Linked DNA regions of Arachidicoccus terrestris. Each later gene encodes a partner of the first gene's protein in a complex. Links are inferred from orthologs where the notes say so. Each region holds a gene or a part of one and is shown in the gene's direction. Other genes may lie near its edges.

Region 1 (5,401 bases):
GTGTCGATCTCTACCACCCGGTCAAAAAATCCTTTCGCATGAAATCCGGCCACACCTTTATCGGCGGTAGGGTCAAAAGACTGACCGGCTTCTTTAATGGCCAGCATGTCCTCAGTCGAGATATATTTTTTTGTGGAATAGGTATATTCCATCTTATTGCGGTAAGAAGTGGTCTGGTCACAGCCGATAATAGGCGCAATTTCCGGGAAGACCAGTTTGCCGATCCGCTCGAAATTGTCTTGTACCTGCTTTCTCTTGTAAAAGAGTTGCTTCTCATAAGGAAGTGATTGCCAGGCACAACCGCCGCAGATCCCAAAATGGTCACAAAAAGGCTGGATCCTGTCCGTAGAGTAGCTTTTGAACCTGACCGGGAAGCCTTCGGCCCAGTCCTTCTTGTTTTTAGTCAGCTGTACATCCAGCCGGTCACCGGGGATGCAGTTTTCAATGAAAATGACCTTACCCTCATTTTTGCCAATGGCTTTGCCGCCAGCGGCATAATCAAGGGCGAGGATGTCTTCCAGAACGATTTTTGGGCGTTTTTTTCTCACGTTGCAAAGATAATGGATGATCGGGCAAAACCTGCCCTGTAACGAAGGCAATTTTGTTAGTAAATCGCTTATTTTTGGCCTATAATACAAAAAATAATCAATTAACGCGGCTGGTCTCGCTAAAATTATTTTACAATATAAATAATTAGCTGTACTTTTGCGTTCGAATAATAAAGAAGAAAATTTTAAAAAGAGGTTTAAAAACAGATTTTAATGTCTTATTTAACAAAAGAAAAAACAGCAGCAATCTTTGCTAAATACGGTGGAAACGCCGCTAACTCCGGCTCTATCGAAGGCCAGGTAGCCCTTTTAACTGAGCGCATTCTGGGAATTTCCGCTCACCTGAAAGAAAACAAAAAAGATTTCTCCTCTCAGCGTGGTTTAATGAAAATGGTTGGCCAGCGTAAACGTCTGCTTGCTTACATGCAGAAACACAATTTACAAGGTTACCGTACGCTCATTGAGCAGTTAGGATTGAGAAAATAATTTATATAGTGATCTACACTGGCTATTCCCAACGTACAGTTTCATGTTAGTTGGGAATAGTTTTTTGTAGCGCACTGTTATTCAGTCAACCCGTATAGGAGATTCTACGTGCTAAATTCGAGTTCCCACCTTTATATTACAGGCACGACTCCCTTACAAATTCAAAAAAATATTTATGTTAACACAACCACTAAGTGTTTCATTTGACCTGGGAGAAGGCCGCGAGGTGTTCATTGAAACAGGCAAACTGGCCAGACAGGCCGATGGCGCCGTTACAATCCGCCAGGGAAACAATATCATTCTGGCTACCGTCGTTGCTAGCCAAGAGCCCAGAGAAGGGCAGTCCTTTTTTCCATTAAGCGTTGATTACCAAGAAAAATTTGCATCTGCTGGTCGTATTCCAGGCTCTTTTTTCAAAAGAGAAGGGCGCCTGAACGATTATGAGATCCTGATCAGCCGCCTGGTTGACCGTGCATTGAGACCTTTGTTTCCGGAAGACTATTTCTGTGATGTGCAGGTTTTGATCACACTGGTGTCCAGCGATGAGCAAATCATGCCGGACGCGCTGGCCTGTCTGGCTGCCTCTGCGGCGCTGGCCGTTTCTGATATTCCGGTAAAAGAAATTATCTCTGAAGTACGTGTGGCACGTATCGATGGTAAATTCGTCGTAAACCCAAGCCGCTCTGCCGTTGAGAACGCAGATGTAAACCTGATTATCGCCGCTACGGAGAAAAACCTGATGATGGTGGAAGGGGAAAGCAAAGAATGCAGCGAAGAAGATCTGATTGAGGCATTAGGCGTTGCACATGAAGCGATCCGCGTTCAGATCAAAGCGCAGGAAAAACTGCGTGAACTGAAAGGCATTACTGGTAAAAGAGAATACACCAAGCCGGAACAGGACGAAGCACTGAAAGCAAAAGTTGCCGCATTTGCGACCGATAAGATCAATGAAATCTCCCGTGGTAAAACGGCCAAGCATGAAAGAAGTGAAGCTTTCAAAGCATTAAAAGATGCACTGGTGGAAAGCCTGGGAGAAGACGCTGAAGAGCTGACCGTCAAACTGGCAAAAAAATACTATGAAGACCTGCAATGGGAGCTGGTGCGTAATATGATGCTTGATGAGCGTATCCGTCTGGATGGCCGTCAGCTGGATGAAGTCCGCCCCCTGGCTATGGAAATTGACCCATTGCCAACCCCACACGGTTCTGCCCTGTTCACCAGAGGAGAAACCCAGTCTCTTTCTACCGTTACGCTGGGTACACCGCTGGATGAGTTGCTGATTGAAACAGCTGCTACCTCAAATTACTCTAAATTTTATTTACATTATAATTTCCCTCCATTCTCTACCGGCGAAACCAGGCCTATGCGTGGTCCGGGCAGAAGAGAAGTGGGTCATGGTAACCTGGCGATGCGTAGCCTGAAACAGATGATCCCAACGGGTGATTATCCTTATACAATCCGTATTATCAGTGATATTCTGGAATCTAACGGTTCTTCTTCCATGGCTACAGTTTGTGCGGGTTCTCTGGCACTGATGGATGCAGGTGTTCCTGTTCCCAAACATGTGGGCGGTATCGCGATGGGACTGATCACAAGAGAAGATGGAAAATACGCCATTCTTTCCGATATCTTAGGTGATGAAGATCATCTGGGAGATATGGATTTCAAAGTAACAGGTACAAGAGACGGCATTTGCGGTGTTCAGATGGATATCAAAGTAGACGGCCTGAGCATGGACGTTATGCGTGAAGCGTTACTGCAGGCAAAAGCCGGCAGACTGCATATTCTGGATGCGATGTATAACTGTATTGAGAAAGCCCATGACGATGTGAAGCCTCATGCACCGAGAATGGTGAAGATTATCATCGATAAGGAATTTATCGGTGCGGTGATCGGACCAGGCGGTAAAGTCATTCAGGAATTACAGAAAGAAACGGGTACCACGATCAATATTGAAGAAGTAAATGATAAAGGTGAGGTTAGCATCTTCTCTAATGATAAGGATGGTGTGAACAGAGCACTGGAAGTGATCAAAGGTATCATTGCTGTACCTGAAGTAGGAACAGTTTACGAAGGTACTGTCAAAGGTGTAAAAGAGTTCGGTGCGTTTGTTGAATTCCTGCCTAAGAAAGAAGGTTTGCTGCATATCAGTGAAATCAGCTGGAAACGCCTTGAATCTATGGAAGGTGTCTTCCAGGATGGCGAAAAAGTCCAGGTAAAACTGATCGCTGTAGACCCGAAGACCGGTAAATATAAATTAAGTCACAAGGCGCTTCAGCCCCGACCTGAAGGCATGTCCGAACGCCCTGAGCGTTCTGACCGTCCGGAAAGAAGGGACCGTCCCGACAGAAGAGATGGACAGCACTCAAGAAACGGTGACAGAAATCATAGAAACGACTAGGATTTAATCCTGTCGACAAAGGCCATGTTCGCTGTCAGACGCAGTAAACATGGCCTTTTTTGATGAAAATATTTCTATTGTAAATAATTTGGCGGTACAAAAAATGCCGTTTATATTTGCACTCCCAAAAGGGGCAATTGCCCGATAGTATAATGGTAGTACGACGGTTTTTGGTGCCGTTTGTCTAGGTTCGAATCCTGGTCGGGCAACAAAAAAAGAGACTTGAAGTCTCTTTTTTTATGCCATTGAGCGCCGGAGAAAGATAGTCCAGGATCAACGCAAAGTCCAGCCGGAAAACAGAATTAAAAATAAAACACCCAGCAACTGAATAATATTTCAGTCTAACGGGGTGTTTTATTTTAAAAGAATGCCTCTCAGTCTGGAAACGGCATAGCCTGATTTAGCAATCAAAACCTGAAGAATTTTAGCTATTGAGTGGCGGGAGCCAGCGACAGGGTATCCAAACGCACGTCAAAACTATAGGTGGCAAGAAGTGTAAAGATGTGGTCATCTTTAACAGAACAGCGCTTGAATAAATCTCCGGAAAAGACAATCGCAATCGGCTCCATATCTGGGGATGCTACTTTGTCCTCCAATCCCTCTTTTGTGATCAGCTCCTCTACGGCTTTGGTATTGCAGATTATGCCTGTATAATAAGGAATTACTTCTTCAGGCTGACTAACATGGATTTTCCAAGTGGTCTTATTATTCAAAATTGTCCTGAAAAGTGATCCACTTTTATTCGAGACACTGGTAATAACGGTGCTTCCGCATCCACAATCCTTCCGGGCTTCTTTTTTACATCCACCAACAGAAAAAAAGAACACTAAAGCCAAAAATGACCCAAAAGTAAAACATACATGAGAAAGGTAAGATCGTTTCATAAGACGTAAGTAGTTAGAGGTCAAATAATTATTTTAAAGTAAAATGCGCTTTTATTATTTTAAAATAGGGTACACCGTAATGTAATCAACCTCACAAATTTTTGGGTATCTCTCCGCCCAGCAGGCATTATATAAATCATAACGTAGCTTTAAAGTAAAACGCAACAGCGAGAATTACCTGTTTTTGAAAAAGGCACCAATCTGGAAGGACTGGTTTTTCGGCGATATTCTCAAACCCGAAGCAATCTTCAACAGGTATGTCCGTTTATCAGAAGGATGATAATTCAATTTTACCTATCTGTTACGTGTTTACCGGAAATGCTTTTTTGAACAGACTATTGAATGATGTCGGTATCTACCGGTGTATAACCTAAATGTCTGCTCAGGGATAGGATTTGTCCCTTGTGATGAAATTCATGTGTTGTCACGTGTGTAAAAAGCTCAAAGGGGGACAGCGGTTTTATCGTTCCCCTGACATCCAGCCGGATTTTTTCAAACAGTGTCATCTCGTATTTTTCTATAAATGTCATCACTTCCTCGTCTATAAAACGAAACAGGGTCTCAGCTTCTTCGTTTGTCTTTACAGCCGAATACTCAGTAAAATCAATGTTCTTTTGGAGTGCACGCTTTATGATCCAGGACTGGTAAGTATTGACAATATGTACGAGTAAATTGCGAATGCTGCCGCCCAGTCCGAACGAACTATTTTCGTTGAGAAAGTCTTCATTTGAAATCGTCTGGCAATAATTCAATAGCCTCGCTCTTGAGCCCCTTATCAGATCATACTGGCGTTGTAAACAGGTGGCAGCTTCTTTCATGGCGATCGTTTTTAAAGTTCGTTTAGACACTCTAAAGTACAAAAAAAGTGCTTAGGTTTGCTGGCTCCGATTTTTTATCGGAGAGATTCACTCACAGGCTTACTGAATATACCTTAGCTTGTTAACGAACCGTTACTGCTTTTTCCTTCCTGCGACAAAGACTTATATTTACAGAGCTGTTCTTTTTTGATCCGTTGGAGAAGGCGATTGCAGGGGATGTTTGTTGCGCGGATGATGAATGTTGAGGAGCTTCTATTTCAAGAT
Region 2 (5,382 bases), 2.7 Mb from region 1 along the record:
ATACTTCTTTGCCCGCCGTACTCATCGTCCCTACTCCGATCAATAGTCCGACAATAAGTGCAAATATGCCAAGCAGCCAGCCAATCAGTACAAAATCCCATTTAATTTTTTGTTTGAGACCAGTAACTAAGATTGCCATAAGTGTTGTAAAAACCGTACCTAATACACAAGGTATAAATATACTGGCGGCTTCCTGGGAGCCGGCAGCCAATCGGTAAGCAATAATTGACAGGGGTATCAATGTAAGCCCACTGGTATGTAATACCAAAAACATGATCTGGGCATCACTGGCTACGTCTTTTTTAGGATTGAGTTCTTGCAGGCTTTCCATGGCTTTTAAGCCGAACGGCGTTGCGGCGTTATCCAGCCCCAGCATATTGGCTGAGAAATTCATCACCATTTCTCCCATAGCCGGATGATTTTGCGGCACCTCAGGGAATAAACGACGCATAAAAGGGTTTAATATCCTGGCGAGTCTGGCTATCGCGCCTGCCTTTTCTGCGATTTTCATAAGTCCAAGGAAGAAAACCATAGTACCTGCCAGCGGGAAAGCCACCTGTGTGACAGAAGTCGTGGCACTATCAAAGATGCCATCAGTTAACCTCTTGAAGATCTCGATGTCTCCCAGAAAGAAGAATTTGATCAGCGCTATCACAAATGCAATGACAAAAAAGGCTATCCAGACAATGTTTAAAGCCATGTATGCTGCTTAAGTTATTGATTTTGTAAAAATAGTGGATTTATAAGGTAAGCCAAAAATGAATTCGACTATTTACATCGTCGGTAAAGCTACTGGCTACATTTTGTCCTTTTCCTTGTTTTTGAGGTAGTTTTTGCGTAGTTGATTTACATTAATGAGTATTGCGATCACAAATACAGCCAATACCAAAAAGAATTTATCCGAATATCGCTGGCCCTCATGGTAAAGAAACATCATAAAAATGCAGATTGCACCGATTAAAAGCATAAGCCAGCAATAAATATTGCTATGGGTCACTTTCTCAATTCTTTCCTTGAGGTCGAATGGTTGCTCCGTGTGCGGATCTGTAGACATACGATTCTATATTTTTAAATCAGTTATTTTGCGTGTGCTTCATTGAGGCTCCAATAGTTGCAGAAATACGCACGGAAATCCACAATTTATCGAATAAAGCGCCCTAAAATACTCAATTGGCGACTCACCTGATGGTGCCGAAGACGCCTCTTTAATCGGCTGCGTTGACCCTGCTATATATTGGGTCATGCATGAGATGATCTTGAAACTTTTTTAACCGATTCCGTAAATGGTTCACTCCTTTTTATTTGGTTCAACCATATGTGAAGCTCTTTGCGGTCAAATATAATCAATATATTGGAATTTAAGCGGTTAGCAGTTTGATACGTTACAGGCCAGATGAGTGGCCGGCATTATTGCAAATTTAGACAAGCAACTTGTTATTGAATTTTTAACCCAGCTCCCCCCGATGGATTTTCACCGGAAATCTTCGTACCTTTTCACCTCATTTATATTGTGATGCTAACGTAGCTTTGACATTCTTGAAATGGTGCGGTGAAATCCAAAAGCCATATTAGATATTGCCGGCAACAGACAGGTACAATTCGCTGAAACGCTTTGCTAATAGGTGTTAGGCAAAAAATATAAAGATAGGTTTTCGGAAAATTATATTCCTTTTTGTACTTTCGCCTCTTGTTGGAAAATCAGCGCAAACGTTACCATATATTATAATTTTTTCAAATGTCTAAAAAAGTCAGTAAAATAGCGATTCTAACTTCCGGGGGAGATGCACCTGGAATGAATGCCACAATCAGGGCAGTTGTACGTACCGGTGTTTATATGGGACTGGAAGTGTATGGTATTATGCGGGGGTATAGCGGGATGATGGAAGATGACATCTTCCAGATGGACTCCAGAACAGTGGCAAATATCATTCAGAGAGGTGGAACTATTTTAAAGTCAGCTCGTTGCAGAGAGTTTTATACTGAACAGGGCAGACGGCAGGCTTATGAAAATCTCAAAAAAAGAGGCATTGATGGCCTGGTCGTTATTGGCGGCGACGGTAGTTTTACCGGTGCCATGAAACTACAAAATGAATTTGGGCTACCCGTAATTGGTCTTCCGGGTACAATAGATAAAGACTTATATGGTACGGATTTTACTATTGGTTTTGATACAGCCTGTAATACCGCCGTTCAGGCCATCGATAAGATCCGTGATACAGCCGATGCACATGACAGGCTTTTTATTGTAGAAGTAATGGGGCGGCATGCGGGTTATATCGCATTACATAGTGGTATTGCCACGGGCGCTGAAACGATATTGATCCCGGAGGCGGCGACCAATATCGAGGATGTAATCAGCTCTCTTTCTGAGAAGGAAAAAAGAAAAAAGCTGGTGAATATCATTGTGGTTGCAGAGGGCGACGCATTTGGGGGGGCAAACGAAGTCGCAAAGATTGTTCGTGAGCGACTCCCTAATTTTGATACCAAAGTGTCTATTTTGGGACATATCCAAAGAGGTGGATCGCCAACCTGTATCGATCGCCTAGTGGCCAGCAGAATGGGATACCATGCAGTAGAAGCCTTGATCGAAGGGAAATCCAATGTTATGGTCGGTATTATCAATAATGAGATCGTCTACACACCGTTGGAGGTTGCCATCCGCGAAAAGGATTCGGTGGACGAGAATTGGTTACGTATCGTGAAGATATTGGCTAGTTAAAAGAACTAAAAGAAAGGCGCAGCGTATCAGACTGCGCCTTTTGCTCGTACATTCTTTTTAAGGGTATCGGGCGTGTTCTTGAAAGGATGACATGTATATTTTTTAATGACAAAAACAAATGGTGAAAATGTCTAAAAACGTAGAGAAATATTTACACAAAGAAATGGATGCTGAAGCAGGGATTCTGCATAATGTTCATAAAACAAAAATAGTGGCGACTGTAGGACCGGCCTGTGAAAAATATGAACAGCTACTGGCTCTGGTAAAGGCAGGGGTAAATGTTTTTCGTTTAAACTTTTCTCATGGCAGCCATGAAAATAAAGGAGAGATCATTGACCGTATCCGTAAAATCAATGAAAAAGAACCTTATAATGTTGCGATTCTGGGTGACCTGCAGGGACCTAAGTTGCGCGTGGGGCAGATCGAGAATAATAAGCTGACGATCGCTCCGGGAGATATCCTGACTTTTACTTCCACAGAAAAGGTTGTGGGTACAAAAGAAAAAATATATGTTTCCTATCCCAATCTACATAATGATGTGAGTGTGGGAGAGAAGATCCTGATTGATGATGGTAAATTAGAAGTCGTGGTTACTGAGGTGAACAAGGACAGTGGTGATGTAAAGGTAAAGGTAACCTATGGTGGCGATTTATTGCCCAATAAAGGCGTTAACCTGCCGGATACGGAGATTTCCTTGCCGGCCATGACGCCAAAAGATATCGAGGATCTGGATTTTATTATAGCCAGGCAACTGGATTGGGTAGCATTGTCCTTTGTTCGTAAAGCAGATGATATTGTAGATCTTAAAAGGAGAGTCCAGGAACAAAACAGCAAGATCAAAGTAATGGCAAAGATCGAAATGCCTTCTGCCATGGATGATTTGCGTAACATTGTCAATGAATCCGATGGGGTGATGGTTGCCCGTGGAGATCTGGGTGTTGAATTGCCTGTGGAAAAAGTACCTATGGCACAGAGGGAAATCATCCGTAAATGCATCCACAGATCAAAACCGGTTATTGTGGCTACTCAGATGATGGAATCGATGATGGATAGGACTAAACCTAACAGGAGTGAGATTACTGATGTTGCCAATGCAGTATTGGAAGGTACGGATGCTGTTATGCTAAGTGGTGAAACGGCAATGGGTCATCATCCTGTACTGGTGGTAGAGACGATGCGTAAGATCATCATGGAAGTAGAGCGTACCGATTATTATTATGATAGGGAAGAAGATCTGAAAGTAATAGCCCATTCTCCTACCATGTTGAGTGATGCGATTTGCTATAATGCCTGTAAGATTGCCTCTGAAGTGAATGCCAATGCATTAGTGGGTATGACCCAGAGTGGCTATACCGGGTTTAGAATTTCCAGCTACCGTCCAAGAACGCCCCTGTATATTTTTACCAAAGAACAGCAACTGGTCAATCAGCTGAGCCTGAGCTGGGGGGTCCGTGCTTTTTTCTATGATGAAGAGGAAAGCCTGGATGAAATTGTCAATGACCAGATCAATATCCTTCGGGAGCGGCGTTTTATTAAATCAGGTGATATTGTGGTCAATACGGGCAGCACACCCGTAGAACTGCATTTACCAACCAATATTCTAAAGATTACCAAGGTTACCGACTAATCGACCCGGTTTAGTTTGGATATATAATCAGACAGCCTGCATACGATATCTGTATCGTATGCAGGCTGTCTGATTATATATCTGCCTTTAAGCGGCAACAAGCAATTCTCTGTTCTGGCCCCGGTCACATAAACCTTCTTTTGATAAGTTGCTCAAATTGTTGCGTGATAGGATTTTGTGTGTCCCATCCGAGTTTCAGTCGAAGCTCTCTTTCTGACCAGGCATGTGCTTCGTGAAAATTATTGAACTTATTCAGCGTGATGATACTGCGCTCATACATCGACTCATCCCCACGGAATAGTTCACTGATATAAAGATACCGGTCGTTCACACCAATGGCACTGGAGAGGTTTTCAATAGGCGTACTTTGCATTTTGTGAGCCCATTCTTCCTGCGGCTGTCCCAATTGTTCATTAAGTTCTCTGTATTGTTGCTGCTGATAATTATTATTGTGACTGGAACTAAGATCCTTTATGAGTGGTTGATTTTGAACGAGTGTGGGCGCTTCTCCCGCCATGCCATAATCGGCCCAAGTGCTGAAGTTATCGGAAATAAAGGCCAGATGCCTTTTTTTCTCTTCTTCCGTCTGCGTGATCTGCAGCGGGTTAGATACCTGACGTGGTGTATTTTGGTCAAAATCAGGCGCTTGTTCAACCGGCACCTGTATTGAAGCTGCCGGTTGCTGTACTATCTGCTCCCCGGTTTCAGATTTACGCGCTGAAGAGTCGGTGAAAACAGGGGGTATTTCAGGATGTTGCTGAATGTCCGGGCTGTTGTTTGGGACACTGGTGGGGTATTCAGTTGCCGTTAGAGGCGAGATGGCTTCCTCTTGTTCTTCTGCGAGAGGAAACAGTTCTTTCTGGACTGGTTCCGGATCATGGTTGCGTGCTGGTAAGCTTTTTTCTGCTGCCGGTGTCAGTATTTCGGTCGGGGGCACCGGTATGTTTCCAAAGCTATGATTATCAGCGGCCTCACTGGGTTTTGCTTCTGTAATAATGGTTGGTGGTTGTAAAGTGGAAGGACTGCCTGCTCGAAC
Region 3 (5,396 bases), 1.8 Mb from region 1 along the record:
CTTATCTTTATCCAATGGTGCTGACTGATTCATTTAAACTGGCCTTTCAGACGGTTAAAAGCAATAAGCTGCGAACCGGCATTACGGTGACTATTATTGCCTTGGGCATCATGGCTTTAATCGGTATCGTAACTTCCACCACGGCTATTAAAGATAAGATGCGCTCCAGCTTTTCGTCCATGGGGGCCAATGGCTTTACCATAACCTATAAGGATAGGGCGCGCTTTGGCAACCAAGTCAAGGAAAAGTCCGATGATGGTAAGCTGCATAAAAAATCTAATCTGGATAAGCCCATTAGTCTGCAGGAAGCGGAGTTGTTTAAATCAATCTTTAAATTTCCAGCAGTCGTGAGTATCGCGCTTGATGCACAGGGCAGTGCGGAACTACACTATAAAAATATTAAGACCAACCCTAACGTAGGGGTGAGCGGCGGAGACGAAAACTATTTGACTGTCAATGGATTTACGGTAGCTTTCGGTAGAAACCTCAATACCGCTGATGTACGGTCCGGACGAAATGTCTGTCTGCTGGGCAATGATGTAGCCAATAAACTTTTTGGCGGGAGGCCGGCAGCTGCCCTGGATAAAACAATCTTGGTCGGGAGCAGACCTTACCGGGTGATCGGCGTTTTGGCGGCTAAAGGGTCCGGCTCCAGGGGCAGCCAGGATAACTTTATTCTGACCTCTTATAATAATATCAGAAGAGCAAGATTAAGTGCGGCCAACTCATTTTCAATGGGAATTGCTTCCAACAATGTTCAGCAGGTCAATCAAGCCGCTGAGCAGGCCTTGGCTACTTTCAGGAGGGTCAGAAAATTGCAGCCCAATGAAGCAGATAATTTTGTCATCAATAAAAGTGATGAGCTGGCGGAAAGGCTGATCGGGTCGCTGGGCGACATTGAAGGCGGTGCAGTTGCCATTGGGTTTATTACGCTGGTAGGCGCTGCCATCGGCCTGACCAATATTATGTTGGTAGCTGTTAGTGAAAGAACCAAAGAAATTGGCCTGGTAAAGGCTATCGGAGGCAAAAGAAAAGATATTCGCCGGCAATTCCTGTTCGAATCTACAATTATTAGCCTTTTGGGTGCATTGATCGGGATCGTATTAGGTATTCTGGTCGGTAATCTGTTTGCTGCATTTATGCAAACGGGGTTTGTTGTGCCTTGGGGCTGGGTGACCCTGGGGGTGATTGTCTGCTCTGCCGTGGGGCTTTTAGCCGGATTATATCCTGCAATAAAGGCCTCTCGTTTGAACCCGATCCAGGCATTACGCTATGAATAAGGCCCTTGTGGCCATAAGTCAGACTTAACATTTTCGGTTCAGTTGCCTTTAAATGGAAATTTACTCTTAACTTCTTGCTTATTTTCTAATTACCTTTTGTTATCTTCGTGGGTTATTAGCCTAAGCTAATTAGCTTTGGGTCACCTTTTATTTAACAAAAACTTCAATCAAAATAAAATGACGTCGGAATTGATATTTGAGGCTATCGTAGCCATCGTTGGCGTGGTAGTGGGAATTATAGCAGGTAAATTTATTTTTGCAAAAGACAACCGCAGACAATTAGAAGAAGCAGAAAACAAGGCTAAGGGTATTGTAAAAGAAGCACATTTGCGTGCAGAAACCATCAAGAAAGAAAAGCAGCTCGAAGCAAAAGAAAAATTTGTTCAGTTAAAAGCGGAGCATGATAAAGAAATCCTGGAAAGAAACAAAAAGATCGGTGATATTGAAAATAAAATCAAACAGAAAGAAAATTCTATTAATCAAAAAGAAAACTCACTGGATCGCCAGATAAAAGAAAATAACGTGATCAAGGACAATCTGAATAAACAGATTGAAGTGGTCAATTTAAAGCGTACTGAACTTGAGAAACACCAGGAGGAACATATTCGCAGGCTGGAAAAGATTTCTAATCTTTCTTCAGAAGAAGCCAAAGCGCAACTTATTGAGAATCTGAAAAGTGAAGCCAGGACCCAGGCCCTCGGGTTACAGCAGGATATTATTGAAGAAGCCAAGCAAAAAGCGAATAAGGAAGCACGCAAAATTATTATTCAGTCTATCCAGCGCACAGCCGCTGAGCAGACCATTGAAAATACCGTCACCGTATTCAATCTGGAAACAGACGAGGTCAAAGGTCAGATCATTGGTCGGGAAGGGCGTAATATCCGTGCTATCGAAGCGGCGACCGGTGTGGATCTGATCGTAGATGATACGCCAGAGGCCGTTATTCTGTCCAGCTTCGATCCTTTGCGTAGAGAAATTGCCCGCCTTTCCTTACAGCGCCTGGTGTCCGATGGCCGTATTCACCCCGCCAGAATTGAAGAGGTGGTTGAGAAGACCCGCCGTCAGCTGGAAGAACAGGTGATGGAGATCGGAGAAAGAACGATTATCGAGTTAGGTATCCACGGATTACACAAAGAACTTGTCAGAATCGTCGGTAAAATGCGCTTTAGGTCTTCCTATGGTCAAAACTTGCTGATGCACAGCCGGGAAACGGCAAACCTTTGCGGTATTATGGCCTCAGAGCTGGGGTTAAATCCTAAGCTGGCTAAAAGAGCCGGGTTATTGCACGACATTGGTAAAGTGCCGGACGAAGAAACAGAATTAAGCCATGCGCTTTTAGGGGCGAAACTGGCTGAAAAATATGGCGAGAATCCAGCTGTTGTGAACGCCATTGGCGCCCACCATGATGAAATGGAAATGCTGTATGTCATCTCCCCCATTATTCAGGCCTGTGATGCCATCAGCGGTGCCAGACCCGGTGCCCGTCGTGAGATCATGCAGCAATATATTCAGCGTATCAAAGATCTGGAATCTCTGGCTCAGGGCTATACCGGCGTGGAAAAAGCCTATGCCATCCAGGCGGGCCGTGAACTTCGCGTAATTGTTGAGGCCGATAAAGTAACGGACGAAGACTCCAATAAGCTTAGTTTTGAAATTGCGCAGAAGATACAGACAGAAATGACCTATCCGGGCCAGATCAAAGTGACAGTCATCCGCGAAAAAAGAGCAGTGAATGTTGCCAGATAAGGCAGTAAATCAATAAGTTGCATGGCCTTTCTGTAAGTTATAGAATCATAATAATAAGCCCTTCCGGTTTTGTTTCAAAATCAGAAGGGCTTTTTTCTGCAAACAATACTGGTTGACAACTGAGCCCTACGAGGTAATATACGCTCCCTTTCTATGTTATTTTGCCATTAACACATACAAAACCTTATCCTTTAATACTGATTGAGCCAATTATTTAGTACCTTTGCGCCCTTAATATAAAATTATTTTAATGGACATCAGAAACATTGCCATAATTGCGCACGTTGACCACGGTAAAACCACACTGGTAGACAAGATCTTGCATACGACAAAAGTATTTCGCGAGAACCAGGAATCAGGTGAACTGATCATGGACAATAACGATCTGGAACGAGAAAGAGGGATTACCATTTTTAGCAAAAACGCTGCAGTTAATTATAAAGGCATTAAAATTAACGTTATCGATACACCGGGCCACTCTGACTTTGGCGGTGAGGTCGAAAGAGTCCTGAAAATGGCAGACGGCGTTATATTACTGGTGGATGCTTTTGAAGGTCCAATGCCACAGACCAGATTTGTATTGCAGAAAGCTTTGCAACTCAACCTGAAACCTATTGTTGTTATCAATAAAGTTGACAAACCGAACTGCCGCCCCGATGAGGTACATGATGCAGTATTTGAACTGTTCTTTAATCTGGATGCAACAGAGGAGCAGCTTGACTTTCCTACTTACTATGGTAGTGGCAAGAACGGTTGGTTCAATGATTCGCTTACTGAGATCGAAGGTATCGAGCCACTGATGGACGGTATTCTTAAACACGTTCCGGAGCCCGTTGTTAACGAAGGCCCACTGCAGATGCAGATCACTTCCCTGGATTATTCTTCTTTCCTGGGTCGGATCGCTGTAGGTAAAGTAACCAGGGGTTCGATCAAAGAATCTCAGCAGATCGCGCTGGTACAGGCAGACGGCTCGGTCAAAAAATCAAAAGTAAAAGAACTTTATGTGTTTGAAGGTATGGGTAAACGGCGCGCTGAAGAAGTCGTAGCCGGAGATCTCTGCGCGGTTGTCGGACTGGAAGATTTTAATATTGGTGACACCATTTGTGACGCTGAGGTACCCGAACCATTACCCGTTATTGCTGTGGATGAACCTACCATGAGCATGCTATTTTCCATTAACACGTCTCCGTTCTTTGGCAAAGAAGGTAAGTTTGTCACTTCCAGGCATCTTAGAGACCGTCTGATGAAAGAAACAGAGAAAAACCTAGCCTTGAAAGTTGAGGATACAGACAGTGCGGATAGCTTCCTGGTATACGGTAGAGGGATACTTCACCTGGGCGTGCTTATCGAGACCATGCGCAGGGAAGGGTATGAACTGACGGTAGGACAACCGCAGGTATTGGTGAAAACAATAGATGGCAAAAAGAACGAACCTTATGAAAACCTGGTAGTAGACGTACCGGCAGATTTCAGCGGGAAAGTAATTGATCTGGTTACACAGCGTAAAGGAGAAATGCTGATCATGGAAAGTAAAGGAGAAATGCAGCACCTTGAATTTGAGATTCCGTCCAGAGGCCTGATTGGGCTGCGTTCTCAGATGTTAACCAACACAGCCGGTGAAGCAGTAATGGCACACCGTTTTGTAGACTATAAACCATGGAAAGGTGTAATCCCCGGTAGAAATAACGGCGTACTGATTTCCAAGAATATGGCTACGACCACTGCTTATTCCATAGATAAATTACAGGATAGAGGATCCTTCTTTGTAGATCCCGGAGAAGACGTCTACATCGGGCAGATCATTGCTGAGCATATTAAGCCGGGTGACCTGGTTGTCAACGCGACGGAAGGAAAGAAGCTGACCAATATGCGCGCCAGTGGTAGTGATGATTCTGTACGGATTGTCCCTAAGATCCAGATGACCCTGGAAGAGTGTATGGAATATATCCAGGACGATGAATGTATTGAAGTGACGCCTAAGCATATCCGTTTGCGTAAGACGCTCTTGAATGAAGAAGACAGAAGAAAACAATCCAAGAGCATGAAAGCCTAAGCTGCATGCTTAGCGCCTGCATCGCTGCAGGATTGAATCAATAAGCATTTAGATGAAGATTCGGTTTGAATAGAAAAGAAAGCATCCTATCAGTATAATCTGCAGGATGCTTTCTTTTTACCCGAATTGGCAAAATAAGTTTTCTGATCAATTGCCATTCAATATATCGGATTTCTGAGCGTCGATCTTGCCATAAAAGCTCATTTGGTCCCGGTTGACACTTTGGACCTGTAACGTACAATATCCGTTCTGAGAAATGTTTAGCGTCATCTTGTCGGCAGATTTCTGGTTGTTGACTTTGATGGTTACAACATAAT

What was found.
Region 2: pnp (region 1) and pfkA share a complex: the UniProt entries of both Bacillus subtilis proteins name them as parts of the possible RNA degradosome complex. The link is inferred for Arachidicoccus terrestris from one-to-one orthologs.
Region 3: pnp (region 1) and rny share a complex: the UniProt entries of both Bacillus subtilis proteins name them as parts of the possible RNA degradosome complex. The link is inferred for Arachidicoccus terrestris from one-to-one orthologs.

The regions. Positions count from the first base shown.
Region 1 is NZ_CP083387.1:831,712-837,112, reverse strand. Bases 884-3,822 are described here. They hold pnp (polyribonucleotide nucleotidyltransferase), read left to right. Parts: upstream 884-1,209; coding sequence 1,210-3,435; downstream 3,436-3,822. Other genes in these bases: rpsO (30S ribosomal protein S15), read left to right, coding at 884-1,034. In the rest of the region: 23S rRNA (uracil(1939)-C(5))-methyltransferase RlmD, read right to left, coding at 1-548; more of rpsO, read left to right, coding at 762-883; K9M52_RS03285 (hypothetical protein), read right to left, coding at 3,864-4,319; K9M52_RS03280 (DinB family protein), read right to left, coding at 4,655-5,137. UniProt on the Bacillus subtilis protein: Involved in mRNA degradation. Catalyzes the phosphorolysis of single-stranded polyribonucleotides processively in the 3'- to 5'-direction. Necessary for competence development in Bacillus subtilis.
Region 2 is NZ_CP083387.1:3,496,152-3,501,533, forward strand. What follows is about bases 808-3,727. They hold pfkA (6-phosphofructokinase), read left to right. Parts: upstream 808-1,735; coding sequence 1,736-2,719; downstream 2,720-3,727. Other genes in these bases: K9M52_RS13645 (hypothetical protein), read right to left, coding at 808-1,054; pyk (pyruvate kinase), read left to right, coding at 2,847-3,727. Outside these bases: K9M52_RS13640 (nucleoside recognition domain-containing protein), read right to left, coding at 1-700; more of K9M52_RS13645, read right to left, coding at 797-807; more of pyk, read left to right, coding at 3,728-4,346; K9M52_RS13660 (hypothetical protein), read right to left, coding at 4,471-5,382. UniProt on the Bacillus subtilis protein: Catalyzes the phosphorylation of D-fructose 6-phosphate to fructose 1,6-bisphosphate by ATP, the first committing step of glycolysis.
Region 3 is NZ_CP083387.1:2,657,563-2,662,958, forward strand. Bases 808-3,741 are described here. They hold rny (ribonuclease Y), read left to right. Parts: upstream 808-1,457; coding sequence 1,458-3,026; downstream 3,027-3,741. Other genes in these bases: K9M52_RS10300 (ABC transporter permease), read left to right, coding at 808-1,280; typA (translational GTPase TypA), read left to right, coding at 3,277-3,741. Also shown: more of K9M52_RS10300, read left to right, coding at 15-807; more of typA, read left to right, coding at 3,742-5,079; K9M52_RS10315 (DUF4251 domain-containing protein), read right to left, coding at 5,227-5,396. UniProt on the Bacillus subtilis protein: Endoribonuclease that initiates mRNA decay. Initiates the decay of all SAM-dependent riboswitches, such as yitJ riboswitch. Involved in processing of the gapA operon mRNA, it cleaves between cggR and gapA.